DNA from 2 places in the Oceanobacillus sp. FSL K6-0251 genome. Region 2 is predicted to be linked to the other one. Evidence: predicted binding sites of a transcription regulator. Region 2 holds the regulator's gene; the other holds the start of a gene.
What was found. The regulator NrdR, encoded in region 2, represses ribonucleotide reductase genes. The targets are predictions, from matches to a motif close to AACACNATATATNGTGTT.

Region 1 (15,024 bases), 150 kb from region 2:
CGAAAATCGATTCGGTTTGATGAAGTATTTTTAAAAATTATTGAAGGAGACTTTCAACATGCTGTGGATTAATCTATTTCGAGCAAACCTGCGAAAGGAATACTTGGAACTGAAGCGTTATTTACCAAATACTCTTGCCCTTGTTTTAACCTTTTATTTTATCTTTTTAGGTTTATTTGGAGTAATACACTTTTTTGGGGATCCATCAACACAGGATGCGAATATTCAATTTGTGATTGTTAACTATATCTTCTGGTTTTTGGCACTTAGCGTCATTCAAATGTTTGGTTTCGAAATTGTAAATGAAGCCATTCGCGGAACGCTTGAACAATTGTCGATGTCACCGATGGGGATCTGGCGTATTTTAAGCACAAGGCTGATTGCCAGTACAATTATTTACGGAATCATTATTTCTATTTTACTGGTTATTACCATGCTGACAGCAGGACAATGGCTTAATATTGATATTGTATCTATTTTCCCTGTCTTTGTATTAACTGTTTTCGGAATGTATGGCGTCGGATTAATGGTCGGCGGGCTGGCCATTGTTTATAAACAAATTCAAGCCTTCCTGCAGATATTGCAATTTTTATTGGCTGGGCTGACCTTTATTCCGCTTGCTGCATCCCCTCTTATGTATTTTCTGCCTTTTGTTATTGGCGTTGATTTAGTCAGAGATATCATGATCGACGGACAGACTTTAATGGATATCGGCTGGCTGCCGCTGTTAATTTTATTTATAAATGCTCTCGTCTATTTTATCGCTGGTCTGCTCTTTTTTAAATACTGTGAACGCATGGCGATGAAAAAGGGATTGTTGGGGCAGTATTGATATAGGTTTAAATCTTGATGAATCATCCTGTCTGATTTTATAATCAGCAGGATGATTACTAACTTTCATAATGATTTTTTAAATATTCCGATTTATTTTCAGCTTATTTTAAGCGTATTAACCATGAAAGAGATGGTTATGGAAGAATAATCAGCTGCAGGCGAAATAGACTTTATTTCCTTTTTCACCTTTATTCCGATTAAATATGCAATAAAGCTGATAGAACAGACAGAAGCAATGGGCAATCAATGACCCTACAACTCCTTGATTAATTTATGCGCATTTACTTATTCCTAAACCAATTTAATGCCCACTGTTCTACCCCCTCTACAAATGTTCTTTTTGCTTTACTGTAAAAAGTAGTATCATCGTATTTTAAGGCCAGTTCTTCTTTCAAATTACTCTCTCTCTCTGCTTCAATAGGGTGGTTCCTTAAATAATCTCGGAATACTAGGTGTCTCTCAACTTCGGGATTATTATATTGGTAAACATGAATATGATGTGTTCTGTTTTCCCCGCCCTTTCGGAATAATCGTCTATTTTTTATTCCCCACTCTCCAGCAACATCGTATCCCAGCAGACGCATCTGATCATTGAAAGCATCCATTTTATTGATATCTTTAACAATACATATCATATCAATAACAGGCTTTGCCTTCATTCCTTTGACTGCTGTGCTTCCGAAATGTTCAAATTTTATTATTTCACTTCCAAACACTCCACTTAAAAGTCGCACCTCATTTTCAAACATTTCAATCCATTTTTCGTTGTATTCAGACAGACGGATTTTCAAATAAACCTCTCCCTGTACATAGATTTTATATATCAAACTGTATTATATACCAAAAAAGAGGGTTCTGTTTATAAACAGAACCACTCTTTATGTCTTACAATCCACATTTCAATTGAGCACCACAGCTGGTACACGTATTACATCCGCCGATATCTTCTACACTGCCTTCTCGGCAGACTGGACAGGTATCTCCCACCTCAGATCCGATTGTTACATTTGTTTTATCTAATTCCTGAATGGTGTCCATAAGAACAATTTTTTTATCTTCTTTCTCATCCGGGAATAATTCTGTCTGCTCCCCTACTTGGTTATCCTCTGCTTTTAAGGTTAAGACCTGCGAATCTCTGCTTCCATCCACATAGACCGTACCGCCTTTGGCACCGCCCTTATACAGACGGCGGTAAACACTTTCTACCTGATCAACGGTATATCCTTTTGGTGCATTTACTGTTTTGGAAATCGAGCTGTCCACCCAGCGCTGAATCACACATTGTGTATCCGCATGCGCTTCCGGACTTAAGTCCATTGCGGTTACAAACCACTCCGGCAGCTCTTTATCCGCTGCTTCTGGATGTTCATTTAAATATTCTTCCACAATATCCGCTTTTACTTCGATAAATTTACCTAATCGTCCGCTTCTGTAGTAAGAAAAGGAGAAGTATGGTTCCAGTCCTGTGCTTACTCCGACCATCGTGCCTGTACTTCCAGTTGGAGCGACAGTCAGCAGATGCGAGTTGCGGATACCATGCTCTAATACGCCTTCCCGAATGTCTGCAGGCATTTTTTGCATATATCCCGTTTGGATGAAACGTTCACGGAGCGTTTTTGTTTCTTCCTCTGTTTCACCCACCAGGAAAGGAAAGCTTCCTTTTTCTTTCGCCAACTCGATTGAAGTGCGGTAAGCAGTAGCTGCCATGATTTCAAACACTTGGTCAATCAGCTTATTTCCTTCTTCTGAGCCATAAGCTGTTTCACAATAAATCAATAAATCATGCAGTCCCATCACGCCTAAGCCGACACGTCTTTCTCCTAAAGCCTGTTTTCTATTTTCTTCTAAGAAATATGGCGTTGCGTTAATTACATTATCCTGCATCCGCACACCAGTTTCTACAGTATCTTTTAATTTTTCTACATTTACCTTTTTGGTATCTTTATCTGCCATTTCAGCAAGGTTGACGGCAGCCAAATTACAAACAGAAAACGGAGCAAGCGGCTGCTCACCGCAAGGGTTTGTCGCAACAACCTGCTGACCATACGCTTTTGCATTTGTCATTTCATTGGCATTATCTATAAAGAAAATGCCCGGTTCTGCAGAGTATGTTGCACAAATATTAATCAAGTTCCACAGTTCTTTTGCTTTCACTTTCCGGTAAACCCGAACGCCATAGCCCATTTCTTCCCATTTACGGACATCGCCTACCTCATACCATTGTTCATTATAGGCTTTCATTTCTTCCAGTGTATAATTTTCTACATCTGGAAAGCGCAGCTCATAGTAATCGTCTTTTTCCACGGCTTCCATAAATTCCTTTGTAATACAGACAGAAATATTTGCACCTGCCAGGAAATCCGGATTATGGACGGAATACGTTCCGCCATCACGCAATAAATCCGTTGCCTGCTTCATGGCAGCATCTGTGAACCCGCCTTGGCCGGGGATGGCTTTATAATTGACAATTCCCTGGTACAAATCAAATTCTGTTTCTGTCAGCGGGGTGAATTTTAACTTCTCATTTGCCAGCTGCTTCATCTGCTCATCTTCTGTATTTTCTACTAAATAGCGTAAAATACGCGGATTCTGCATTTTTGAGATAATAAATTCCACAATATCCGGATGAGAATCAACGAGCATAATCATCTGTGCACCGCGTCTGGAACCGCCCTGTTCAACCAGATTCGTCAATTTGGCGATATCGTCCAGCCAGGAGACACTTCCTGAAGATTTTCCGTTGACCCCTCTGGCCAGTGTATTTCGCGGTCTTAATGTGGAACCGTTCGTGCCGACACCGCCGCCGCGTGACATAATCTCCATTACCTGTTTACGATGATCGGAAATACCTTCGCGCGAATCTTTTACAAAAGGCATCACATAACAGTTAAAATAAGTTACATCGGTTTCAGCGCCTGCTCCATATAGCACACGGCCCGCCGGGATAAAATTCATAGAAGCCAATTGGTTATAAAAGGCATCAAATGATTTGGCCTTTCTTTCTTCGGTTTCTTCTACTTCTGAAAGACCGGTCGCATTTCTTTTGGCAATTTGTTCATAATAAATTTCCAACGGTTTTTCGATAACATCGAGTGAACGCGTGATCATCCCGCTTTCCCGTTCTTCTTCCTTATCCAAAACCCCGACATAATCGGATTCGACAGCTACTTCCGCCTTGTTTTCTTCCCAATTAATATCTATAATAAATCCTAGACCCCGAGCGGGAAATTTAGGGTCTGCTTTTACGGTCAAGACAACAAAATCACCTTTTTTTAATGTTTTTTTCTCTGTATCTTTATATGCATACCGATCCAGCATGACCAATCTCGACACGCCTTGATGGGTGATATGCATTTCTTTGGTAATTGGATGCACTGCTTCAAATTTTTTTATATCTTCATTAAGCGCCCCGATATTAACCTGCCTTAATGACTCTAAATGGATAGTCAATGTTATCGCTCCTTGTCTTGCAATTGATTACTTATTAGTTTATCATAACTCTTCTTCACAAAACAATATATAGTATCCAATTCATTATTCTGACACAATATATAGTTAATTATCAGAAAAGCAAGTACCTTTCATACAAGCGCTGATTACTTTTTTTATTCCCTTAAAGCGGACTAGAAACACCCCTTTTTTCTAAACATAATATCTGCAGCCTGAAAGTTGATTATTATTTTTAGCTCTTCATCAAAATCTATGAGTAACATAGTAGATATAAATTTGCGGCCAGCGACTGCTACGGAAATACACTACGCCAGCGAGTTGCTTTTATCTCATTTAACTATATTTTCCAACCATAGATTCTGGTGTTAACCCTTACTTTCAGATGATTTTCCGTCTGCAAAATAAAAACTTTGAAAAATAAAAACGCTGCCCATATAATAAGAGTGTAGAATATAAAGATAGACGGGGGAAACAAAATGACATTTTTACTCATTGCTTTAGTTGTTCTGCTTGCGATTACTATTTTTCGCTACTATAGACAACGCACTTATTTAAATGTACTGACAGAAGATCAATTTGTAGAAGGCTACCGCAAAGCACAATTGATCGATGTACGTGAGCCGCAGGAATTTGATAAAGGTCATATTCTCGGAGCGCGTAATATCCCGGTAACGCAAATGAAGCAAAGACTTGTGGAATTGAGAAAGGACAAGCCGGTCTACCTGTATTGTCAAAACAGCAGCCGTTCCGCAAGAGCTGCGCAGCTCCTGCATAAAAAAGGATTTGAAGAAATTTATCAGCTTAAAGGCGGATTTAAAAAATGGACTGGAAAGATTAAAATGAAAAAATAAAGCCTTTGTTTTCCATTTTGTGAAAGCTGTTAATTGGGCTAAAAATAAAAGCTGATTCAGAGCATAACCTCTGAATCAGCTTTTATGATGGTTTACGATTCTTCGTACCGCAGGATTGGTTTACGTGCAGCGGTTGCTTCATCCATCCGCTTCACAATTGTATGATGTGGTGCCTCCTGTACAGTTTCCGGGTCTTCTTCTGCTTCTTTTGCTATACGGGTCATGATATCAATAAAGGAATCGAGCGTTTCTTTCGATTCTGTTTCAGTAGGCTCAATCATCATCCCTTCTTCCACATTCAACGGAAAATAAATGGTAGGTGGATGAATATCAAAATCCAGCAGCCTTTTCGCCATATCTAATGTGCGGACGCCAAGTTTTTTCTGAATGCTCCCCGACAGTACAAATTCATGCTTACAATGCTGCGGATAAGGCAGTTGAAATACTTTTTCTAACTGACGCATCATATAATTCGCATTGAGTACGGCATATTCGCTGACCTTTTTCAGGCCCTCTGCTCCCATCGTACGAATATACGTATACGCACGCAGGTTAATACCAAAATTTCCATAGAACGGTTTTATCCGGCCGATAGACTGCGGTCTGTCATAATCAAAGCGAAACGAGTCCTTTTCCTTCATAATTAATGGTTTTGGCAAATATGCTGCCAGCTCTTCGCTGACTCCCACCGGTCCTGAGCCTGGACCGCCGCCGCCATGCGGACCTGTGAACGTTTTATGAAGATTTAAATGTACTGCATCAAATCCCATATCTCCCGGTCTGACATAACCCATAATCGCATTTAAATTAGCGCCGTCATAGTAAAGCTTACCGCCGGCATCATGTATTATTTCAGCCATTTCTAAAATATCTTTTTCAAATAATCCTAACGTGTTCGGGTTGGTAAGCATCAAGGCTGCTGTATCTACCCCTACAACCCGCCGCAAATCATCCAGATCCACTAATCCTTCTTCATTTGATTTCACGGTAACTGCTTCAAACCCGGCTACTGCTGCAGACGCCGGATTGGTTCCATGGGCAGAATCCGGTACAATGACTTTTGTACGGTTATAATCCCCATTGGCCTCATGAAAAGCACGAATCATCATTAATGCAGTCCACTCTCCCTGCGCACCGGCAGCTGACTGTAATGAAACCTCATGCATGCCAGTAATTTCTTTTAATGACTCCTGCAAATCATAGAGCATCTCCAGAGCACCCTGCACCGTGTTTGGATCTTGATAGGGATGAATATGACTGAAGCCTTCCAGACGCGCAATGTCTTCATTAATTTTCGGATTATACTTCATCGTGCAGGAACCAAGGGGATAGAACCCGGAATCTACCCCATAATTGCGGGATGCCAGCCCAGTGTAATGACGAATAATATCCAGTTCACTTACTTCTGGCAGCTTAGGAGGTTCTTTGCGAATATAGACGTCCTCTAATTCTTCCTCTAAATCAAAGGCATCTATTTCCAATTCCGGCAAGCTGTAGCTCGTTCTCCCTTCTTTACTGCGTTCAAATAATAATGGAAAATTTTTATCAGCCATGCATATCCCTCAATTCTTTTGCAAGTTGGTCTATCTCTTGTTTTGTACGAATTTCTGTCACAGCCACAAGCATCTGACCATGATAGGAAGGGTCGATTTTTCCCAAATCAAAACCGCCAAGAATTCCTTTTTCAAGCAATGCAGCATTTACTTTAGTAATGTCCTGATTTAACTGAATGACAAATTCATTGAAGAATGGGCCATCATAAACTATCGAAATACCTTCTTCTTTCAATTTCTTCTTTGCATAACGGGCTTTTTGCATATTCATTTCGGACATTTTCCGTATCCCATGCTTGCCGATAGAGCTCATCGCAACAGAGCTTGCTAATGCATTCAGCGCCTGATTGGAGCATATATTGGAAGTTGCCTTGTCACGTCGAATATGCTGTTCCCGTGCCTGCAGCGTCAGCACATAGCCTCTGACTCCATTTTCATCCTTTGTCTGACCGACCAGACGTCCCGGAACCTTGCGCATTAATTTTTTACTTGTTGCAAAATATCCGCAATGCGGCCCGCCAAATTGGGCTGGAATCCCGAATACCTGCGTGTCGCCGGTTACAATGTCCGCACCAAATTCTCCCGGCGGAGTCAGATAGCCGAGGGCGAGCGGATTGCTGGACACGATCAGCATGGTCTTCTTTTGATTTTCTAACAGCTTTTGGATTGCTTCCATTGGCTCTATCTGCCCGAAAAAATTCGGATATTGGACGACAACACCCGCAATATCCTCATTCAGAAGTTCCTCCAAATGGACGAGATCTGTTTTTCCATTTTGTAATGGAATCGGAATTATTTCAACTTCCTGTCCTTTCGCGTACGTATGAATAACCTGTTGATATTCAGGGTGGACGGCGTCTGATACCAGCACTTTCTTACGTTTGGTCTGGGCGGCACTCAGATTTACTGCTTCTGCTAAAGACGTACCTCCGTCATACATAGAAGAATTTGCGATTGGTAAAGCTGTCAGTTCAGAGATCATTGTCTGAAATTCAAAAATTGCCTGCAATTCTCCCTGGGAAATTTCCGGCTGATAAGGTGTATATGCTGTATAAAATTCAGATTTCGAAATGACATGATCAACAATGGAAGGTGTGTAATGATCATATACACCTGCCCCAAGAAAGGATACAACGTCTTTCGTGGATGTGTTTCTATTTGCCATCGCTGTTAATTCCTTCATCAATGCATATTCATTCTTTGGTTCTTTTAACTCCAATTCCTTCTGGAGACGAACGCTGCCTGGGATATCTGCAAACAGCTCCTCCGTATTCTCTATCCCTATGGTCTCCATCATTTCTTGTTTATCTTCCCTGGTCATCGGTAAATAACGAAACTCCATCTTTTCTCCCCCTTATTTTACTGCACTAATAAAGTGAAACTTTTTTCCCCGAACTCTTTTTCCTGTGAAAATGTACGATGATTATCTACGGTAGAACGGTGTCTCGACCACCTTCGCTTTTAAGCGGCGCTTTCGGACCTGAACCTCCACCTCTGCTCCAATCTTTGCGGAATCAGATTGAATCAGTACGAGCCCAATATTTTTGTTTAGTGTAGGTGACTGTGTACCGGAAGTAACAAAACCAATCTCGCTCTCTCCCTGGTACACTGGATAGCCGTGTCTTGGAATGCCCTTATCAATCATTTCGATTCCTGCAAGCTTTCTTTCCGTCCCATTAGCAGCTTGCTGTTCAAGTGCTTCTTTTCCGATGAAGTCTACTCCCTTATTCAGCTTCACAGCAAAACCTAAACCAGCTTCCAATGGCGAAATATCAACTGACAGCTCTTGCCCGTATAAAGCAAGATTCGCTTCAAAACGCAGTGTATCTCTTGCTCCCAAACCGATTGGCTGGATGCCTTCTTCCCTTCCCTTTTCAAGCAGTATATTCCACAAATATTTGCCATTTTCAGAATCAAGATAAATTTCAAAACCATCTTCGCCTGTATAACCAGTTCTGGAGATGAGGGCCTTTCCTTCTATTCCTTCCACTTCGATATCCTTTTTAAAACGGAAGAAAGAGATATCTTGAAGCGGTTCTTTTACAATCTTTTGTAAAATCTGCTCCGCTTTTGGTCCTTGCAAAGCTAATTGCGCATAATTTTCCGAAACATTTTTTATGGTAACATTCGGATTGAAATTATTTTGTTCCTGCAGCCAGGCAACGTCTTTCTCCGTATTAGCAGCATTTACAACAAGCAAGTATTCATTTTGAGCCAGCATATATACAATTAAATCATCGACTGTTCCTCCATTTTTATAGCACATAAACGTATATTGTGCTTTGTTTGGCACTAGCTTTGTTACATCATTTGTTAATATCGTCTGTAAAAAATGGACGCTTTCCGGACCGCTCACCAAAACCTCGCCCATATGGGACACATCGAACAGACCGGCTTTTGTCCGGACCGCTTCATGCTCTTCTTTAATACCTGAAAACTGTACCGGCAAATCCCATCCGCCGAAATCAATGGTCTTGGCAACCCTTTCATAAGCTGGAAAAATCGGTGTACGCTTTAATTCACTCATCTGCTTCTCTCCTCACTAAGGTTGATTGAAATACATGAACATCCTTATAACATTTGCTGGTGATTTTTTTAAAAATTGATTTTAAGCACAAAAATAGAGACTCCTCCTAAAAGAAGTCTCTGTCCGCAAACCAGAAAGTTGCATATTCACAAAGAAAACGGTCTTCATCATGTGAATATTTGCTTCGTGGGTGGTCTATAGACAGCTGATGCCTATAAACGCTCTCCAGAGTAGCGTCCTACAAGAGTCTTTTTGCCTGAGAGATTCGCTCTTAACTTGCTCCTTCGGCGTTACATAAACTGTAAGCTCTCCCCTTGTATTCATCCGCTGATTGAATATATTCATGTTGGTTATACTAAAGGATATATAATCCTTCATCATATATTATGTTAGCAGGAAAATCTATTTGACAAAAGTATATCATAACTCTTTAAAAAAGTAATTGAAAAACCATATTTTACCCGAAAGGATGTGCATCGAATAAATGGATTCTATTCAAATTCAACAAGACAATCAATTCATTACCGGCTTAGAGTCAGCCTTTCGTGATGAAAATAATTTAACAAATTGGGAGCTTTTTCGTATGGCATATCAGGCTGCAAATCTAACAAAGCGCCCTTCTTTCAATGGCTTGCAGGCGCTGGAATATTTGCCGCATCTGGATATTTTAGATCATCAATTACAAGCTGCTGAACAAGTAATTGAAACGATGCATGGCCGGGCCATTTTAGCGGATGAAGTAGGACTTGGAAAAACAATTGAAGCAGGGCTGGTTCTAAAAGAATATATGGTAAGAGGGCTGGTGAAAAAAGCATTAATTCTTGTTCCGGCTTCTCTCGTAAATCAATGGGAAAAAGAATTAAACGAAAAATTTCTCATTCCTGCCATTGCCTATCGTAAAAATTACAGCTGGGACGATAATCCAATTATTATATCTTCCATCGATTCCGCCAAGCGTTCTCCGCATCGGGAGGCTATTTTAGATATAGATTATGATTTTATCCTGGTGGATGAAGCTCATAAACTAAAAAATGAGCAGACAAAAAACTACCAGTTTGTCCAGGAATTAAAGAAAAAGTATTGTCTCTTATTAACCGCTACGCCGGTACAAAATAAGCTGTTAGAATTATTTAATCTTGTCAGCCTTTTAAAGCCTGGACATTTAGGGAATTATAAAAGTTTTACAGAGAAATATGGAAAGGACCGCAAAAAAATGGAGCAGGATCCTTATCTGAAGAAGCTTGTCCAGCAGGTAATGGTCCGTAATACAAGGAAAGATACCAGCTTAAACAATTCTAAAAGAAAAATCCAAACCATTTGGACTTCTCTTCCAGAAAGCTATCACAAGGTTTACCATCAATTAATGGAGCTGTCTTTTGGAATGGCATCCTTTGCTAAAATCACTTATTTACGTGAATTCTGTTCTTCCAGAGAAGCTTGCTTTACCTCTTTACTGAAATTAGACCAAGATGGAAATCATGAAGCTATTCAGGAAGTTATCGGAAACATTGAACAGCTGGAGCAGCATCCCAAAGCGGAGGAATTAACCAATCTGATTAAATCGCTGAATGGTGAAAAAGTGATTGTTTTTACCGAATATCGCGCTACACAGTACTATCTGCAATGGTATCTGCAGCAACATGGTATTTCTTCGGTACCTTTTCGCGGCGGCTTTAAACGAGGGAAAAAAGATTGGATGAAGCAATTATTTAGGGATCATGCACAGGTTCTGATTGCTACCGAAGCCGGCGGCGAAGGAATTAATCTGCAATTTTGTCATCATCTGATCAACTATGATTTACCTTGGAACCCGATGCGCTTAGAGCAGCGAATTGGCCGTATTCATCGTTTTGGTCAAGAATCAGATGTGCATATCTACAACATTGTCACTAAACAGACGATTGAAGAGCATATATTGTCCATGCTTTACGAAAAAATAAACTTGTTTGAGAATGTAATTGGTAATTTAGATGCCATTTTAGCAGAGTTAAAAGTAGATAGTATGGAGAAAGAAATAGAATCTATCTATCAGGAATCCACTTCAGCCGGAGAAGTTCGTATTAAGCTTGATAACTTGAAATACGTGATGGAGCAGGCAAACCAGGAAATACAAAACGAGGAGCAATATAGAGATGGAACAGCAAATTGATTTATCCGATTTTCTAACCAGCTATTTTGAAACCAAACATTGTACCATTCTTTCTAAGGATGAGGGACAAATCCATATCCAGCTTACCGAGGAAATGGATAAAGAATTAATGAACCGCCCTTTCTACTGGCATTACATTAAAAAAATCGGCCGGGAAGGAGAGCCCCAGGCGCTGCGTCTGATTACGGACAAAGAGAAAGCGAGTGAACCAGGGGAATGGATTCATTTTGGGAGTCCGAGACTGCATCAAATTATTAATAAATTAACGGAGAAAGAACGTTATACCAGATTATTTGAGGAGGTCCGCACATCGGAAAACACTCCCCTGTATCCTTGGCTTGTAGTCAATATAAAAATCAGCTATCGTGGTGTCCAGCATAGGGATGAAATATTTTCAGTAGGCCTGCAGCTGCTTCATGGACATATGGCTTTAAATATGATGGATTATTTAGAACGTATCCCGCTTGATAGAGCCATATCCGATTATTGTTATACACTGACGCCGATGATTAATCCCAAAAGCGGATTTCTCCGTATTCAAAACGTTTTATTACAACATGTTCAAAACCAGGATAACGCATGGGCTGCTGCATCTATCAAACAGCTGGAATCGGAAAAAGCTACCTTAAAGCATTTTTATGCGGATGAACTTGATCATCCAAGGCATGTAGAAGAATTAGAAGCATTGGAGAAGCGGTTTAAACCAATGATTACATTTCAAGTGATTAACGGAGGGATTTTTTACTTAACTGCATCCACAATGAATGAGAAATAGCCGGATTAATCCCGGCTATTTTTTCTTTCATGGTACCAGGACTGAATGGAAAAAGGAATAACCCCCAGCCATTTGTTACCATAGATCGGATAAGATGATTTCTTCTTTTTTTGTTTGCGCTCTGCTTTTTCTTCTGAAGATAAGTTCATGTATTTCACCGCTTCTTCTGTCAGAAAACGGATATAGTCATTGCTTTTCATACTCTATCATCGCTCCTTTTTGAAGACCGTTCTATTTTTAGTTTAAACAATTAAAAAAATTCTATTCTTTTTTGATAAAAAGAAGGACATTTAAAAAGAATGTCGAATTATAAGTTATGTCAGAAATAGTTGTAAAGGAGGTGAGCTAATGAATCACGTCACAAAATTATCTGACGATCTCTTTCAGTCGGCCACGAAGCAGCATGCATCCGATATCCACTTCTATCCCTATGAGCAGGAAACAGAAATTTACTTCCGCATCCACGGAAAACGTACCTTCATCCGGACCATTTTAACAAAGCAATATCAGCTTTTAAGAACATTTTTTAAATTTAGTGCGAATATGGATATCGGTGAAAGCAGAAAGCCTCAGGCAGGTACGATGATCTGGAGTTTCGAATCAAGAGATTATGCACTTCGTATCTCAACCCTTCCTCATTATCAGCAAGAAACGATTGCCATCCGGATTCTTCCTCAAAATGACACTTTACCGCTGGATTATTTATTTCTTTTTCCAAAACAAATAAAGCAAATGCGAAGATGGATGAGCCATGAATCGGGCCTTATCCTGATAACCGGGGCAACAGGAAGCGGGAAATCATCTACATTATATTCCCTGTTAGAAACGGAAATGAAAGAAAGACCTTGTCAAATCATTTCTTTAGAGGACCCCATCGAAAGAAAAATAAAGCAAATTCTGCAAGTTCAAATAAATGAGCGTGCAGGTATTTCCTATCAAGCGGGATTAAAAGCTGCGTTGCGTCATGACCCTGATATTCTGATGGTCGGGGAAATACGGGATAAAGAAACTGCGCACTTTGCCGTAGAGGCTGCTCTGACCGGTCACCTCGTCCTTAGTACGCTGCATGCAAAGAATGCTGTCGGTACGATTTTCCGTTTGAAAGAGATGGGTATCAAAACAGCCAATCTTCATCAGATTCTGATTGGAGTAGGTGCTCTGCGCCTTATTCCAATCAGAAGAAAGAATAAACAGCAGCGGAGTGCTATCGGAGAATTGATTGAAGGCGTCCACCTGACAAAAGCCATTGAAGGCAGCCTGCAAGCTCTCCCGGAAAAGCAGCAATTTAAAAATTTACAAAGAAAGGCATTTGCTTATGGCTTTACTGAAACGATTTCTCCCCAATAATCAAAGGTTAACGATTACCACCCAGCTGCAATTTTTACATGTTTTGCAGCGCATGCTTTCCAGAGGCCTTACCCTCGTCCATTCCTTAGATGCAATGAAATATTACGGTGAGTTAGAACACATTTCCAAACAGGTTTTAAGTAATCTGGAAGCGGGAAAGCAGCTGGATGAAGCAATGGATCAGGCTGGTTTCCACCATTCCATTGTCTCTTACCTTTTTGTAGTAAGGGAAAAAGCAGATATTTATGAACGAATCGAGCATTGCTATCAATTATTTCAGCAACGCGTTCACTACATTCGTAAATTTCAGCAAACAGTGCGTTATCCCCTTATATTAATGATAATTTTCAGCGGGCTGTTATTTTTTATTTATTCACGCGTCATCCCTTCCTTCCAGCAGCTGATGTTTGGTGAGCTTCCCATGCTGCTGCAGACTGTTATTTTTCTTTCTGCATGGCTCGGATATTCTCTCCTAATTCTTCTTGTTTTTTCCACCCTTGTTGTACTTGTTTGGCTATTTTCAAGAAATAATATCTCTTTAGAAACAAAACTGTCTATATATAAACGAGTGCCTCTCTACCGCTCTTACGTAAAAAGACAAACATCCTTCCACTTTGCCGCATTATACAGCTCTCTCCTGCAAACCGGAATGCCGATGAAGGAATTATTAAATTATATGTCCCGGCAGACTAAGCTCCCGATTATTTCTTATTACGCGAAGCAGATGCAGCTGGAATACTTTAAAGGAAGAACCATTCACGGACTGTTAACAACAATGGAATTTTTAGAGAGTCATCTGACGGATATTTTATCCTCTAATATGGATGCGAAAAGCCTGGCGAAGGATTTAGCTATCTATGCAGATATTTCGATTGATACCATGTATCAGCGGCTTCAAAAAAGCATTGTTTATATCCAACCGGTTTTTTTCTCAATTATCGGCGCATTTATCATATTGATTTACGTTAGTCTGATGTCGCCTATGTTTGAATTGATGAATACAATGTAAAGGAGCGGTTTTATGTTAAAAAGTTCAAAAGCATTTACACTGATTGAAATGTTGATAGTTTTAATGGTTATCTCGGTAATAATGATTTTAATTATACCGAATCTGGGAAAGAAAACAGGGGATGTTCACTCGAAGGGCTGTGATGCATTAATTTCTGTCGTACAAGCTCAGGCAGATGCTTATCATATTGATACAGGCAATTTACCTTCCAGTATGAATCAGCTGGTAAGCGCTGATTATATCACCGAAGACCAGCGGACATGCTCAAACGGAAATGAGCTCTCCATTTCTAATGGTGTTGTAAATGCTTCAAACTGAACGAGGGTTTACACTGATTGAGGCATTATTCGCATTATCCATCCTGTCGATTATTCTTTTACTCATTCCAAGGCAGCAGGTGGAGCAAATAGAAAAATTAGAGCTGCAGCATTTTTTTGATACATTAGAAATGGATGTGCTCTACTTGCAAAGCACAGCAGGCACGCAGGAAAACGATATCCCATATGTACTAAAGTTTAACCCGGACAGC
Region 2 (15,024 bases):
GTTGTTCCCTCCGGAAAGGCTTTTTCAGCTCCATCTGGAAAAATAATTGTTAAATCAGCCATGTTCATCGAACTCCTTTATCAAATGTAAAAAAACGCTCTATCTCTTTGCGCTATGCAAAGGGACGAGCGTTTTATGCCGTGGTTCCACCCAAATTCCTGAAGATAAACGAATCCTCTTATCCTCAGCTTCATTGATCTTTAACGCAGATAGGACGTTACTGCCTACTTTCAATCGTTTCAGCAGCAATGCTCCGAGGCGGTAATTATTTCTTCACGAAAGGAAGCTTGCAGCCAAATGACTTCCCTCTCTGAGTACGTAATCAGGAAATAATGTTGTCCTCATCTCAGCAGCTTATTTTCAAACTCTATTCGTATTATATTCCTTTCAGGTTTGAAAAGCAAGTCCAATGGATTATTCTCCGCGAGACAGGATAGAAGTTCCTTCCGTTTCAAATTCCACCCTTTCTTGAAAGATATTTGTTATTGTCATGATTTTCGGATCGTCCGGATCATTTCCATACACTTTTATTTTTGCTGGCGACATGGCAATAAGCGGACTTAAATTAAATTCATTTTCATGCAGGCCCAATGCATATAACGGTGCTTGAAACATCCACATACGCAGCATATCTTTAGAAATTACTTCTCCTTTATCATTATAAAAAATAAAATTCTCTCCCTGTTCGATATAAACCAAATCAACACAGGGATCTTTTTTCTCGATATAATGACGGAGCATATCTATAAATGCCTGATGATCCTCTTCCCGTTTAAATTCTTCAATTGCTTTCCCGACACATTCGTGGACAAATTCTAAAAAGGAAGCAAGCCGAAAATGCAATATTGCACTAAAATGAATGCTTTTATGTTCTTTTAAATGACGAAAAAAAATATCCTGCAAAAGCTTTATAGTATTCACATGTTCTCGCAAATACTGATTGTCTGAATCTGTTTCAAACAAAATCCACATAGAAAAATCATAAATACGGTTGATTTCATCCGGATCTGAAAAATAATAATTATCGGTAATCTTACCAATAATGATGTCAGAAAGATGCTCTTCTATAAAAACCTCTGCCATCACGGAGCTTATCACATGGATGAACTCCTTCTCTGCTAAATCACCTTCCAGCCTTAATCTGCTGCTCCAGGCATTTGTTTGTTGATGTACTCTGATCTGCTTTTTATATGGAGTCAACTGATTACGAAAAACCGTTACTTCTTTATCCGATTCAAAATACAGTTCCAACAATACATATCACCCTCATCCACTTACAAACTGTTACAATTATATGGACAAGGTTATATAAAAATGCGTAAACTAGTCAGACTAGCAAATGAAAGTCATGTAGTATAAGAAAAGTTGAAACCAAACCATGTTTGATAACCCTGCCAGTCAGCAAGTTTTCTTTAAAGGAAATGAGCTTGGGGGCTGCGGAAAACGGTGTATATTTCTGGGGTTCAGGATTACCAATGTTGTCAGGTTAGTGCGGCCGCTACGGAAAAACACTACGCTTTCCCATAGGAGTCTACGTGTTTTTCCTCCGCTAGACAGGTTTTATTACTATCTATATCAAATTTAATAAAATTCATTAACCTGACAATATTGTTAGGTTTACTCCCCCATGAAACCCTCTAGCTTTTTACCTACGTTTCCTGTTCATAAAAAAAGATTTCCGTATCTGAGCGGAAATCTTTTTTATGAAGGCAGATTGTGAATCATGTGTGTTCAAATCGTTATTCGTCTCTTCTATTTTTACCGGACATTTTTACCACACTGCTAACCTGCTTAATCCGTTCAATAATCCGGCCGGCTTTCACTTCTTCCACACCGTTTCTGGTGCTTGCCAATTCTTTCTCCAGTTCATTCAAATCAAAATTGGAGGAGAAAAAGACAGGCAATCCTTCCATCATCCGGTATTGCAGTACGGAGCCCAACACTTCATCCCGAAACCAGGCAGATTGCAATTCCGCTCCAATATCATCTAACATTAACACATCCGCTTTCTTAAAGAAATCTATCTTTTCGTTAAATGAATCATCTTTAAAGGAACCTTTTATTTCCCGGACAAACTCTGGCATGTAAATCAAGGTAGTAGAGTAATTTCTCTTTTTCAGCTCATTTGCTATCGCGCCGAGCAAATAGGTTTTTCCAATTCCAAATGATCCATGAAGATACAATCCTTTTTTCGGCAGCCCGCTTTTTGCTTCTTCTAAAAAGCTGATAATCTCACCAATAGCTGAAATTCTTGACTTATCTTGGATCACTTCTGACATTTTTGCTTCTAAAATCTCCTTCGGCATATAAAGGCTCTGAAAAAGCTTCTGTTGTGCTTCCTGTTCCTCAACCTGAATACGTGAATGACATTTTTCATAGCTCAGTCTAATTTCATTTTTATCCATACTTAATACCGGAGAGTAACCCTGCATCAAATTCTGGCACTCTCCGAAAGATGCACAACGGTCACATTGTTTCGATTGTGATTTATATTCATAGAGCCGCATTAAATTCTTTTCAATATCGTGGTCAGTCAGTTCCGGATGGTCACGCAAAAATGCTTTAACAGAGGGATCACTTAGAATTTCATTTTTTATTCTAGTGTAATTGGTTTTGAAGTTCTCATTTTTGTCCATCCATGCTTTTAATTCGGATTGTATCGGTTTCACCTATTATCCCTCCTTTTCATCTCAGCTTTCATTTAAATATTTTTGCAGCTTAGCTTCAATTTCCTGCTGCTCTTGTTCGCTTATATTGCTGTCTGTTGTATTTTTTGATGGTGTCTTTTTCCGGTTATTAAACCAGTCCGGAACAACTTCTTTTTTATAGTTGTTATTATAATTATAATTATTACTTTTCCTTGGTTTACTTTTGGATGATTTATATTTTTCCTGTTCTTGTTTAGCAAAGTTCATGGCATCTTTTGCTGTTTTCAATCCAACTCTTGACCAATGGCCCGCAATGGTTTCCATATACGCTTTAGACAGCTTCATATTGGATTGCAGCAGAACATAATGAATCAGTACATTCATGACAGGAGCTGGCAGCCCCTGTTTAGTCATCACTTCCCGGACTACTTTAATATCCTGCTCCGAAGCATGGTTTCCGTCAGATAAATCCTCCAATAACTGCTTTGGTGATATGTTCTCCAGCTCGTGAATCAGCTGCTCTTCTTTTGTCGCAGGCTGCTTCATAGAAACTTGTGTATCAACAGCTGCCATTTTTTCGTTTAAACGGATAGCCTGTCCATTATTACGGGAGATAAACATATCATGGCAAGCAGATTTAAATTCTTCCTGATTCAATTGGTTATCTTCATCAAGTGCCCATAAAAGTGCTTTTTCTATTTCTATACTTTCTGCATCATATAATACCTTCATCTGATAAATGAGTTTTTTATTTACAGAATGTAAAACTTTTTCAGCCGGAATAAACCGCTGACGAAGCGACTGTTCTATCCATGAAAAATCCATTAAATCCGTTTCTCTATTTTCTTTTTCATTTTCCATATTCAGAACAGCAGACGAAGAAGGTGTAATCGTATCAAACACTTCATTAAAATCAGCTGTTACCTCTTCCCCATAAGCAATGCTGTCCTTTACATAACGAGCATAAAGCTCATTATATTTCTGTTCTCCTATATGATGTAATAATAGCTGGGACAGCATAGGTTCTCCAAAAAATTGATTGGGGGAATAAGGACGCTGCACACTATAAGTATAATAATCTCTGTTGTCCTCTCTTCGTTTATAGGTCTTTAATAACCCGATAGCTTCCAATTTTATACGTGCACGGTAAATATTATCCAGCGTTAAATTCAAATATGTCATTAATGTATGATGTGTCTGCGCTTTTTGCGCATAATCTACCTCATAAAATAATGTATAGTATAACGAAATTGCCTGAACCCCAATCAACGGCTGATAAAAATGCGTCAATGATGCATTAAAATCAATGAAAGGCTGTTCATCCATAACAACATGGTACCCATCAATAGGAAGGATTTTTCCGATTACATTCATTTCAACCCATCCTTTATTTTATTCTTCCTGTGTTTGTTTATCTGTCTTGATAATTTCTTTCAACTCATCCAAGAAAACAGTTATATCCTTAAATTGACGATAGACAGAAGCAAACCTGACATAAGATACTTCATCCACCTCAGCAAGTCTTTCCATCACCATTTCGCCTACATTATGACTGGAAACCTCTGAGTTCCCTTCATTCCGTAATTTCTTTTCTACATCTAAAGCAATATTTTCTATCGTATCTATCGCCACAGGGCGTTTCTCACAAGCTCTGATAATCCCTCTGGTAAGTTTTTCCCTTGAAAACTCCTGACGCATGCCATCTTTTTTCACAACAATGAGTGGTACTTCTTCAATCCGTTCAAAAGTGGTAAAACGAAATCCGCACTTCTCACATTCCCGGCGTCTGCGTATAGCTGCTCCCTCTTCAATTGGACGAGAATCTAACACTTTCGTATTTTTATTATTGCAGTTAGAACAACGCATTTCGTTCACTCCTTCTTCATTTACCCTTCTATTAATGGTAATTGTTCATTCACATGCTGATACATTCTTTTTATGATTTTATTACTGTAACCAAAATCTATCTGGAGAGGTGTTTCTGTAGTCACTGAAAAGTCAAGCGCTGTATAATACGGCCGGACCATAATGACTGTAGCAATAATGAAAACTTTTTTACCTCGTTTACTGACAGCACTAATCTCCCCATGCTGCTCCGAGCTGGCATGAATCGAAAAGTCAGAGCTTCCATTAAAATACGTCTCTAGTTCCTGAATAACAGTATTCTTACTCGCTTTATAATATCTGGTTTTTAAGCTTGCATCTATATGATGATCACTTGTTTCTGCATGATTACTAAAAAAACGTTTCATTTTATACCCTATTGACATAAACATACACATCCTATATTTATCGCTATAAAAAACTATTCTACAAGCATCTCTTTTCTCTGTAAACAGCATTGCAGCGTATTTATTCTACCGTATCTTCCAATTCTTTTAAACATATAAATACATACATATATGTATATATTATTTTAACATGATTTGTACATTTAAACTACTTTACCAAAATAGAGTAAACTGCGGATTTAATATAAGCACATTAAAAAGACATTTATAGAACATAAACCCGTTTAAATTTCTTGGTATTATTCTCATGAAATAGTCATAAAGACTTATTACATATTGTTCAACAACAACCGATAAAGTAATTAAGAAAGCCATTATCCATAAAGATGTCATTTTAAAAAAGAAGGAGTATGTTTTAATGAGTGTAGGAAAGAAATTGAATTTATCTTTTACTGTATTAATTGTTTTATTGGCTGTTTCTGTTGGAAGCAGCATCATGAATTTGAAAAACATTGAAAATGATGTAGGGGAGGCAATGGATTCACGCCTGGAGCAGCTTATATTAATTGAAAATATCCGCTATGATGTTGCGATGCAGGCGCTCCATACCCGTTCAATGATTTTAGAACCGGAGGAAGATATCCATAGAGAGAATCTTATAGCTGTCGCTGCAGACCTTGACGGCAATTTAGATGAATTACAAGGCTATTTAGCATCTGAGGAAATGAGATCATATTGGGATCAGGCTAATGCCCCGAATAATGATTTCAATGAGGCAATGCCAGATATTATAGCTGATGTGGAAAATGGGAATATCGAAGAGGCGACAGAAATCGTCAATACAACTGTACAGGATATCAATACTGCTATGCTTGATGCAGCTGAAGAAATGGAAATCTATCAAACTGGACAAATGGATAATATCGATAGCGAAATAAGCTCTGCCATTGTTACTGCCCAGGTTATTTCATTCGTTGTTCTGGGTGCAAGTATACTCATTGGTATTGGTTTAATGTTCTATGTTCGCCGTTCTATCACAGCCCCATTAGTAAGTGTCATGGATGTTGCAAGGAAATTTGGTGATGGTGATCTATCTGCAGAGGATATAGCTGTTAAATCTAAAGATGAACTAGGTCAGCTGGCTGCAATTTTCAATGCTTCTAAAAATAATACCCGGGACTTAATTATGCGTATTCAACACAATGCGGAACAGCTGGGTGCATCATCCGAAGAGCTTTCAGCAAGCGCTGAAGAAGCATCTGCAACAACGGAAGAAGTGACGAAGCAGGCTGCGGAGACTGCGGAAACTTCTCAAACTGCAGCACACGCCGCAAATGAAAGCTCCATTGCAATGGGAGAAACCGCTCAGGGTGTTCAGCGAATTGCTGAAGCTGCGCAGTCACTTCATGCTTCTTCCAGCGAAACAAGTGAAGCCGCACAAAATGGAACATTGGTTATCGGGGACGCTCAGCAGCAAATGAATCACATAAATGAATCTGCTTCTTCTGTCAATGATCTTGTGCTGAAACTGGCAAAACAAACCGAAGAAATTGAAAATATTACGAAGGTCATTACTGATATCACAGATCAAACCAATCTATTAGCATTAAATGCAGCGATTGAGGCAGCCCGTGCAGGTGAACAAGGAAAAGGTTTTTCAGTTGTAGCAGATGAAGTACGCAAGCTAGCTGAGCAATCCAAAAAATCAGCCAGCTCTATTAGTCTGTTAACCACAGAAATCAAAAATGATACAGAAAATGTGGAGAAAGCCATGCAAACTGCTTTACCTGCTGTTCAAAAAGGAGTAGAGGTTATTACTGAGGCCGGAACATCTTTTGAAGCGATTGTGACTGCTGTCCAAGGAATGACACACGAAATCCAGGAGGTTTCAGCAACCTCACAGGAGCTTTCAGCAAGCGCAGAACAAGTTTCTGCCTCCGTTACAGAAATTTCAACCGGATCACAGGTCATGTCTGGCAATATTGACACGATTGCCGCTTCAATGGAAGAACAATCTGCAACGATGAATGAAGTTGCCCATGTCGCCACCTCCTTAAGTGAAACTGCTCAAGGATTGCAGGAGGAGACACAGAAATTTAAAGTATAAGACAGAAAAACATCCGCATAAACGCTCAAGCGGATGTTTTTCTGCTGTTATAAGAATCTCTTTTCGGGAAAAAGGAAGCTGATATAGAAACCCGCTTCCCTTTTATATCGTTCTATGATGTTAAACGCACTTTCTGTTCCAGTCTATAACCTACATAGCTGACTAAATCGACAACACGTTTAGAGTAGCCCCATTCATTATCATACCAAGCAATAATCTTTAATTTATTATTATCCATCACCATCGTGGAGAGCCCATCAATGGTTGCAGAATAAGTGCTTGTAGTATAATCAATAGAAACCAGAGGTTCATCCGAATATTGAATAATCCCACGCATACTTCCTTCTGATGCTTGTTTGAATAAAGCATTCACTTCTTCTATCGTAACATCTTCTTCAATATCAATTACTAAATCTACCAATGATACATTAGGTGTTGGTACACGCAATGCCATTCCATGTAATTTACCTTTCGTCTGAGGCAGCACTTCTGCAAGCGCTTTAGCAGCCCCGGTCGTTGTCGGAATGATAGACTGCGTGCAGCTTCTTGCCCGGCGTAAATCTTTATGCGGATTATCAATATTCTTTTGATCATTTGTATATGCATGAACAGTCGTCATTAATCCGTTCTTTATCGTAAAGTGGTCATCAATTACTTTAACCACAGGAGCTAAACAATTGGTTGTACAAGATGCATTCGAGATAACATCATCTAATTCTGGATTGTAATCATTTTCATTTACACCAATAACAATTGTCTTATCCACTTCTTTTCCAGGAGCGGTGATGACTACTTTTTTTGCTCCAGCCTGCAGATGACGCCCAGCTGCCTCTTTTGTGTTAAATTTGCCAGTTGCTTCGATAACAACGTCAATTTCAAGGTCTTCCCATGGTAATTTTTCCGGTTCTCTGAAATTCACCAAAAGAACTTCCTTCCGGTTAACAATCAATTTATTCGGCAGCGCTTGCACTTCTCCATTAAAAGGACCATGGACACTATCATATTTAATTAAGTGAGCAAGCGTTTCTGAAGGATAGCTCGCATTAATGGCAACAACTTCTAAATGCTCCTCTTCCATTGCTTGACGAAAAACCATTCTACCAATTCGACCAAAACCTGTAATTGCAATACGCGTTTTTTCCATAAGCACTATCTTCCTCCCGAAAATGTTATACTTTTTATCTTTTGTTGTAATTAGTATAACACATATAAAAGAAAGTGTGTCATTAAATATTAAAATGTTTCACACATTTTTTGAATATCCTTTGTAAGGAACAGATGGATGACCATTTAAACAGGGGGATACATATTTTGACCATGACAAAGATTTTTTTATCTTCTTTTTTCCAGAACCATTTTCAGCATTTCTTTTTCTGATATAAAAAGACACTATCTGAACGGTGTAATTTACCGTTCAGATAGTGTCTTTTCACTCACCTATTCCATTACTTCCCATTTTTTCAGCAAATCAAATAATTGCTTCTTGCTTTCTTCCACGGAATGATTATTATCAATTACTTCATCAGCAAGCTTTGCCTTTTCTGCTAATGGCATCTGTGATTTAATCCGGTCCATTGCTTCCTGTTCACGAAGCTGATTTCTTTCCATTAAACGCTCTAACTGTGTTGCTTCATCTACAAACACGACGACTGTTTTATCCGCTAAAGAAGCCAGCTTGCCTTCAAACAGCAGCGGGATATCCAGCACAATGCATTTTTCTCCCTGCTCTGTGTACGTTTCTTTTTTCGCCAGCATCCGTTGGCGGACAGCCGGGTGAACAATTTGGTTTAATTGTTCTCTTTTTTCTTCATTTGAAAAAATAATAGATCCCAGCTTCGGGCGATCAATCGACCCATCTGCGCCTACTATGTCTTTGCCAAATACCTCGATAATCTTTTTATAAGATGCTTCTCCAGGCTCCACGACTTCTCTCGCTATCACATCCGCATCGATTACCGGGATATCTAATGCTGTAAACATTTTCGCTACCGTGCTTTTCCCGCTGGCAATGCCTCCGGTCAATCCAATCACTAAACTCATAAAACATTCACCTTTTTTTGCGGCTGGCAATGAAGACATAGATGCGTTCCCCGTCCGCCAACCTTCATTTTTATAATTTCTTCTCCGCAGGTTTTACATGGCTTCTTATCTTGACCGTAAACATATAAAACCTGTTGAAACATTCCCATATTCCCTTGGCTGTCTACGTAGCTTCGGATGGTCGTACCACCAGCTTTCACAGCTTCTTGAAGAGTTTCAATGGCTGCAGAACGAATAGCAGACGCTTCTTTTTTTGTCAGTTCATTGCATTTTGTTAACGGGTGGATCCCGGAACGGAATAACGTCTCGTCAACATAAATATTTCCAAGCCCCGTGACCAGATTTTGGTCCAAAAGCGCCGTTTTAATAAACCGGGAGGATTTTTTCAGCTTTTCGTAAAAATAATCCGTCGTAAATGCTTCTTCAAACGGCTCGGGGCCAAGCGCAGCTAAAGGAGCCTGCGTGAATTCACTCCCTTTGGCCAATAAATGCATGGTTCCAAACTTACGAACATCGTTATAACGCAATGTCTCTCCATTCTTTAAATGGAAGACAACATGCGTATGCTTTTCTATCTCTTCTCCCGGCTGATGCAAACTATATTTGCCTTCCATCCTTAAATGAGATACAAGAACATATTCATCTAGATAAAAAAGCAGAAACTTTCCTTTTCTTTTAATTTGTTGAAAGGTTTGTCCTTCCAGCAGATGCTTGAATACCTCTGCATCATCCGGCTGTTTTATTATATTTGCCCAAAGAACATCTGCTTTTTCAATCGTCTTTCCTTGAACAAGCAATTTTAACGTCTCTTTAATGGTTTCTACTTCTGGTAATTCCGGCATTTTCCCTTCCCCTTACTTCGCGTCAAACCAGCTTTCTCCATAAGAATAATCGACCTTGAGCGGAACAGAAATGTCAACCGTTTTTTCCATCATTTCTGGAACGATTTCCTTTAAGATTTCAATCTCGTCTTCCGGTGCTTCTAATATCAATTCATCATGGACCTGTAATAAAAGCTTGGCCTGCAGTTTTTCTTGTTTCATTCGATGGTCTAAATCAATCATTGCTTTTTTGATTACATCCGCTGCACTTCCCTGAATAGGTGTATTCATCGCTGTTCTTTCCGCAAAACTGCGTACATTAAAGTTCCTGCTCGTAATATCAGGCAAGTAACGGCGACGGTTCATCAGTGTGGATACATAGCCTTTTTGCTTTGCTTCAACAACAATGTCATCCATATATTCTTTAACGCTTGGATAGCTCTTAAAATACCGTTCGATGAATTGTTTCGCTTCTTTCCGAGTAATCCCTAAGTTCTGGGATAGTCCATAATCACTGATTCCATATACAATCCCAAAGTTGACAGCCTTTGCCTGCCGGCGCATACCCGAGGTGACTTCGTCTCTCTCGACATGAAATACATCCATTGCTGTCTGTGTATGAATATCTAAATCATTTTTAAAGGCAGCAATCAATTTCTCATCCCCTGCAATATGGGCAAGTACCCGTAATTCGATTTGCGAATAATCAGCAGCAAACATTTTCCAGCCTTCTCGAGATGGGACGAACGCCTGCCGTATCTTTCTGCCTTCCTCCAGACGGATAGGGATATTTTGCAAATTGGGATCAACTGAGCTCAATCTGCCTGTCTGTGTTAAAGCCTGATTAAAGCGTGTATGAATCTTATGCGTATCTTTACGGACCACCTTTTGCAAGCCTTCAATATAGGTTGATTGCAGCTTCCCTAACTGACGGTACAAAAGTAATTTAGGAATTATTTCGTGCTGATCTGCCAGCTGTTCCAAAACATCTGCTGCCGTAGAGTAACCAGTCTTCGTCTTCTTGATTACAGGAAGCCCTAAATCTTCAAATAACACCGGCCCGAGCTGCTTCGGTGAGTTCAGATTAAATTCCTTGCCAGCTAATTCATATACTTCTTTTTCTAAATTGCTGAGCCTTTCTTTTAAATCGTCTCCCATTTCTTTCAGCCGGTCCACATCTACTAAAACACCCTGATGCTCCATCTCAGCAAGAATCAAAGCAAGCGGCATTTCTAATTCCTTTAATAATTTCGCCTGTTCATTATCCTCTAATTCCTTCTCCATCGCCGGATATAATTCAAGCAGTACATTGGTTTTCCGGATCACATGCTCACTGAGAATTGCTTCTTCCGGAACCTTTTGTTTTGCGCCTTTTCCATAAACCTCTTCATCAAAGGATACGTCATATTTTCCTTTTCTGCTTGCAATAGCAGGTATATCATGACTGTTTTCAGCAGGATTGATTAAATAAGAAGCAAGCAGCGCATCAAACACTATGCCTTCTATTTGTATATCGTTCCGTAATAAGGCAACTTTTGTCCGCTTAGCATCAAATACAATTTTCTTTTTCTGAGGGTCCTCTGCCCATTTTTTGAAAATAGGCGAGTCCATCGCAACCGAAGTAGGTATGAAGCTTTTTTTATCGGCGTTGACAATGCCAATACCTTCTATTTGAGCTGTATGATAATTTTCACCCAACATCTCTATTACGAGTACATCTTCCTCTGAAAATAGATCTTCCGTTATTTCTTCCACTATGTCATATTGAATCTCTTTATGCTCTATCGCCTCTTCTTCCGTTTCGTCGGAGCCGGCAAGACGCGTCAACAGAGATTGGAAGCCTAAATCCATAAACATTTGACGGACGGAAGCGGCAGAGTAGCCTTCATAAATAACATCATCCAGACTAACCTCGATGGGCGAGTCCCGATTGATTGTTGCTAAATCTTTACTCATTAGCGCATCATCTTGGTGGTTTGTTAAATTTTCTTTAAGCTTTTTCCCGCTTACATCGTCCAGATTCTCGTAAACCTTCTCTAACGTATGAAATTGTGTTAACAGCTTCGTTGCTGTTTTTTCACCGACACCCGGCACTCCCGGGATATTGTCTGAACTGTCTCCCATCAGTCCTTTTAAATCAGTAATCTGTTCAGGCGTTACCTGCATTTTCTCAAGAAGATAAGACGGTGTATATTTTTCAATTTCACTGATTCCTTTTTTGGTTACACTGACCGTCACGTGATCCGAAACAAGCTGCAGTAAATCCTTGTCGCCAGAAATAACGGTTACTTCCCAGTCTTTATCATCTGCCTGTTTTGATAATGTGCCAATGATATCATCTGCTTCATACTGATCTAACTGGTAATGCCTGATGTCAAAAGCATCCAGCAGCTCTTTTAAGACTGGAAATTGTTCAGAAAGCTCTGAAGGTGTTTTTTGGCGTCCTCCTTTATACTCTTTATAGGTTTGATGGCGAAATGTTGTTTTCCCTGCATCGAAGGCCACGAGCATATGCGTTGGCTTCTCTTCCTCTAAAATACGGAGCAGCATCGTAGTAAATCCGTAAACGGCATTCGTATAGACGCCTTTTTCGTTATTCAATAATGGCAGAGCAAAAAAAGCACGATAAATAATACTGTTGCCATCCATTAGAATTAGCTTTTTGGTCATAATTCCGTCTCCTTTATCTATCAACTGTTTAAGTAACTTCATTTTATCATGTTTGGGGAAAACTTCATAATGCACACGTTCTTATTACATAGTTTTTCCAATCTGTACACATCGCATAACCAGTTAAACTCGTCTCTATATGACATCGATATCTTTCAGAACCAAAAGCGCAATGGTCTTCGGTGGGAAGATAAAGAGCAGCAATGTGGTCAGGTTAATGAATTTTATAAAAATTATATTTAATACAAGTAGATACCAATAAGACTAATCAGCGAAGGAGAATCATGGAGACTCCTGGCCGGCTAAGAACGGTCACGTCCTGTGACCAACGGCCGACCCTAGGACGCCCTGTCCATCGTGGGAAAGCACGGAGGGAAGCCCCCCGCAGAAAAAAAGCCATCACTATAACGCTAGTGATGACTTAATCTTTCGGAATATAAACGTGAATAGCAGTTCCTTTATTCACTTCGCTTTCTACAACAATCTCCCCTTGATGAACCTCTACAATATGCTTCACAATTGCAAGTCCAAGTCCTGTTCCTCCAGTATTCCGGCTTCTGTCCTTATCCATTCTGTAAAATCGTTCAAATACTCTTGGGATAGCCTTTTTTTCAATCCCGATTCCTGTATCTTCGATTGAAAACAACACTCGATTATTCTTTTCAGAGACGTTTAGACTAACGCTTCCGTCTGATGACGTATAATTAATTGCATTGTCTGCAAGGTTGATAATAACCTGTTTCAATTTTTCTGCATCTGCATACATATGAATATCAGCTGGAATAGATGTCGTAAAATGCAACTCTTTTTTCTCTGCTTTTTGTTCTAAAGACGGCAAAACCGCATCAATCATCTGTTTGACATTAAAATCTGCTTTTTGAAGTTGAAAATCTTCTCTTTCTAAACGGGAAAGCTCGAGCAGATCCTCTATAAGCAACTGTAATCGATGGCTTTCCTTAAAAATAATATCAATAAATTCTTCTGCTGCTTTTTCATCATGCTGTTTTTCCTTTAGCGTTTCCGCAAATCCCCGGATAGAAGTTATTGGTGTACGCAGCTCGTGAGAAACATTGGCAACAAAATCTTTGCGCATTTTTTCTAAACGCTTTAATTCCGTAATATCATATATAACCAGGACAGCACCCTTAATCATATTATGCTCATTAAAAATAGGAGCTGCAATCACTTCCATATAGTTTTTAGTCAGACCGCGCTTATTTTTAAATTGTTCTTTGACAGGCTCTTCATACAGAAATGTTTTTTGGACAACGTCGTGCATTGCCTCGTTTTCAAATACTTCATAATATAGATGACCGCGGTATTGTTTCTCTTTTCCTTGAAACATTTCCGTAAACCCTCGATTCACCAGATGAACGTATCCTTTTTCATCAATCAGCGCAAGCCCGTTTTTCATATTATCAATAATAGAAGTTAATTGCTCGGCATGCATTTGTTCCTGAATCGTAATTTCATTCATATTTCGTGCTAATTTATTGATATTTTTGCTTAACTGCTCCATTTCTTCACTATTACTGTTATTAAAACGGGCAGAATAATTTCCTTTAATCATTTCATTTACTGTTTTTGAAGCTTTATTAAGCGGTCTTGTGTATTTATTGTAGAATTGCATAAATATAATGGAAATCACTAAAAATTCCACTAAAATAATTGCTGCGATAAATATCCAGTTTCCTTGAGCTTGTACCATTAACCAGCCCGATAAAACCAGGACAATCGTGATACCTAGTATATTAGGAAACAAGGGTTTCGAAAATAATATTTGCATTTAAACCGGCTCCTCCAATTTATAACCTAATCCGCGGACTGTTTTAATATAAACAGGCTTTTTGGAATCAGGTTCAATTTTGTCCCGCAGATGACTCACATGAACATCTACAATTCTCGTATCTCCAACAAAATCATAATCCCACACACTGCTGAGTAATTGATCTCTGGAGATGACCTTTCCCTTATGTTTAGCCAAATAGTACAACAGTTCAAACTCTTTTCGTGTGAAAGTAATCAATTCTTCTTTCATTTCTGCTTCATAACGTTCCGGGTAAATCGTTAAATCCTTTATCCGTAGCGCTTGATAATGATTCTCGAGCGGACGCTGTGTTCTTCTGATAATTGCTTTCACACGGGCAATGACTTCTTTCGGGCTGAACGGCTTTGTCAGATAGTCATCTGCGCCAAGCTCCAGACCGAGGATTTTGTCTATTTCTTCATCTTTTGCGGTGAGCATTAATATCGGTGTATCAATATCATTCTTTCTTAACTTCCGGCATACTTCTATTCCATCCAGTTTTGGAAGCATTACATCTAAGATAATTAACTCATAGTTATCTGCAGCAGCTTTTTGATAGGCTTCTTCTCCATCGTATGCTACCTCTGTTGTGAATCCGGCATTTTCCATATTATATTTTAATAAAGTAACAATCGATTGCTCGTCATCCACAATTAGAATCTGTTTTCCCACTTAGAAAATCCCCCTTATTCATATATAC

Region 1: a site for NrdR is predicted at 4,344-4,361, ahead of MKY45_RS14240 (vitamin B12-dependent ribonucleotide reductase). Genes of this name have one in related genera too.

The regions. Positions count from the first base shown of each region.
Region 1 covers NZ_JBBORS010000001.1:2,838,174-2,853,197, forward strand. Annotated here, with positions in the region: gene MKY45_RS14225 (ABC transporter ATP-binding protein) at 1-72, shown strand, start outside; gene MKY45_RS14230 (ABC transporter permease) at 59-832, shown strand; gene MKY45_RS14235 (GrpB family protein) at 1,116-1,625, opposite strand; gene MKY45_RS14240 (vitamin B12-dependent ribonucleotide reductase) at 1,720-4,284, opposite strand; gene MKY45_RS14245 (rhodanese-like domain-containing protein) at 4,761-5,135, shown strand; gene gcvPB (aminomethyl-transferring glycine dehydrogenase subunit GcvPB) at 5,228-6,688, opposite strand; gene gcvPA (aminomethyl-transferring glycine dehydrogenase subunit GcvPA) at 6,681-8,030, opposite strand; gene gcvT (glycine cleavage system aminomethyltransferase GcvT) at 8,112-9,215, opposite strand; glycine riboswitch at 9,450-9,539, opposite strand; gene MKY45_RS14265 (DEAD/DEAH box helicase) at 9,700-11,364, shown strand; gene MKY45_RS14270 (YqhG family protein) at 11,348-12,139, shown strand; gene MKY45_RS14275 (YqzE family protein) at 12,145-12,339, opposite strand; gene comGA (competence type IV pilus ATPase ComGA) at 12,488-13,486, shown strand; gene MKY45_RS14285 (type II secretion system F family protein) at 13,455-14,495, shown strand; gene comGC (competence type IV pilus major pilin ComGC) at 14,508-14,813, shown strand; gene comGD (competence type IV pilus minor pilin ComGD) at 14,800-15,024, shown strand, end outside.
Region 2 covers NZ_JBBORS010000001.1:2,685,884-2,700,907, forward strand. Annotated here, with positions in the region: gene thrS (threonine--tRNA ligase) at 1-62, opposite strand, end outside; gene ytxC (sporulation protein YtxC) at 415-1,254, opposite strand; gene dnaI (primosomal protein DnaI) at 1,740-2,669, opposite strand; gene MKY45_RS13535 (replication initiation and membrane attachment family protein) at 2,691-4,022, opposite strand; gene nrdR (transcriptional regulator NrdR) at 4,041-4,514, opposite strand; gene MKY45_RS13545 (hypothetical protein) at 4,535-4,918, opposite strand; gene MKY45_RS13550 (methyl-accepting chemotaxis protein) at 5,298-6,986, shown strand; gene MKY45_RS13555 (glyceraldehyde-3-phosphate dehydrogenase) at 7,099-8,130, opposite strand; gene coaE (dephospho-CoA kinase) at 8,424-9,026, opposite strand; gene mutM (DNA-formamidopyrimidine glycosylase) at 9,023-9,868, opposite strand; gene polA (DNA polymerase I) at 9,881-12,517, opposite strand; gene pnpS (two-component system histidine kinase PnpS) at 12,939-14,303, opposite strand; gene MKY45_RS13580 (response regulator transcription factor) at 14,304-14,996, opposite strand.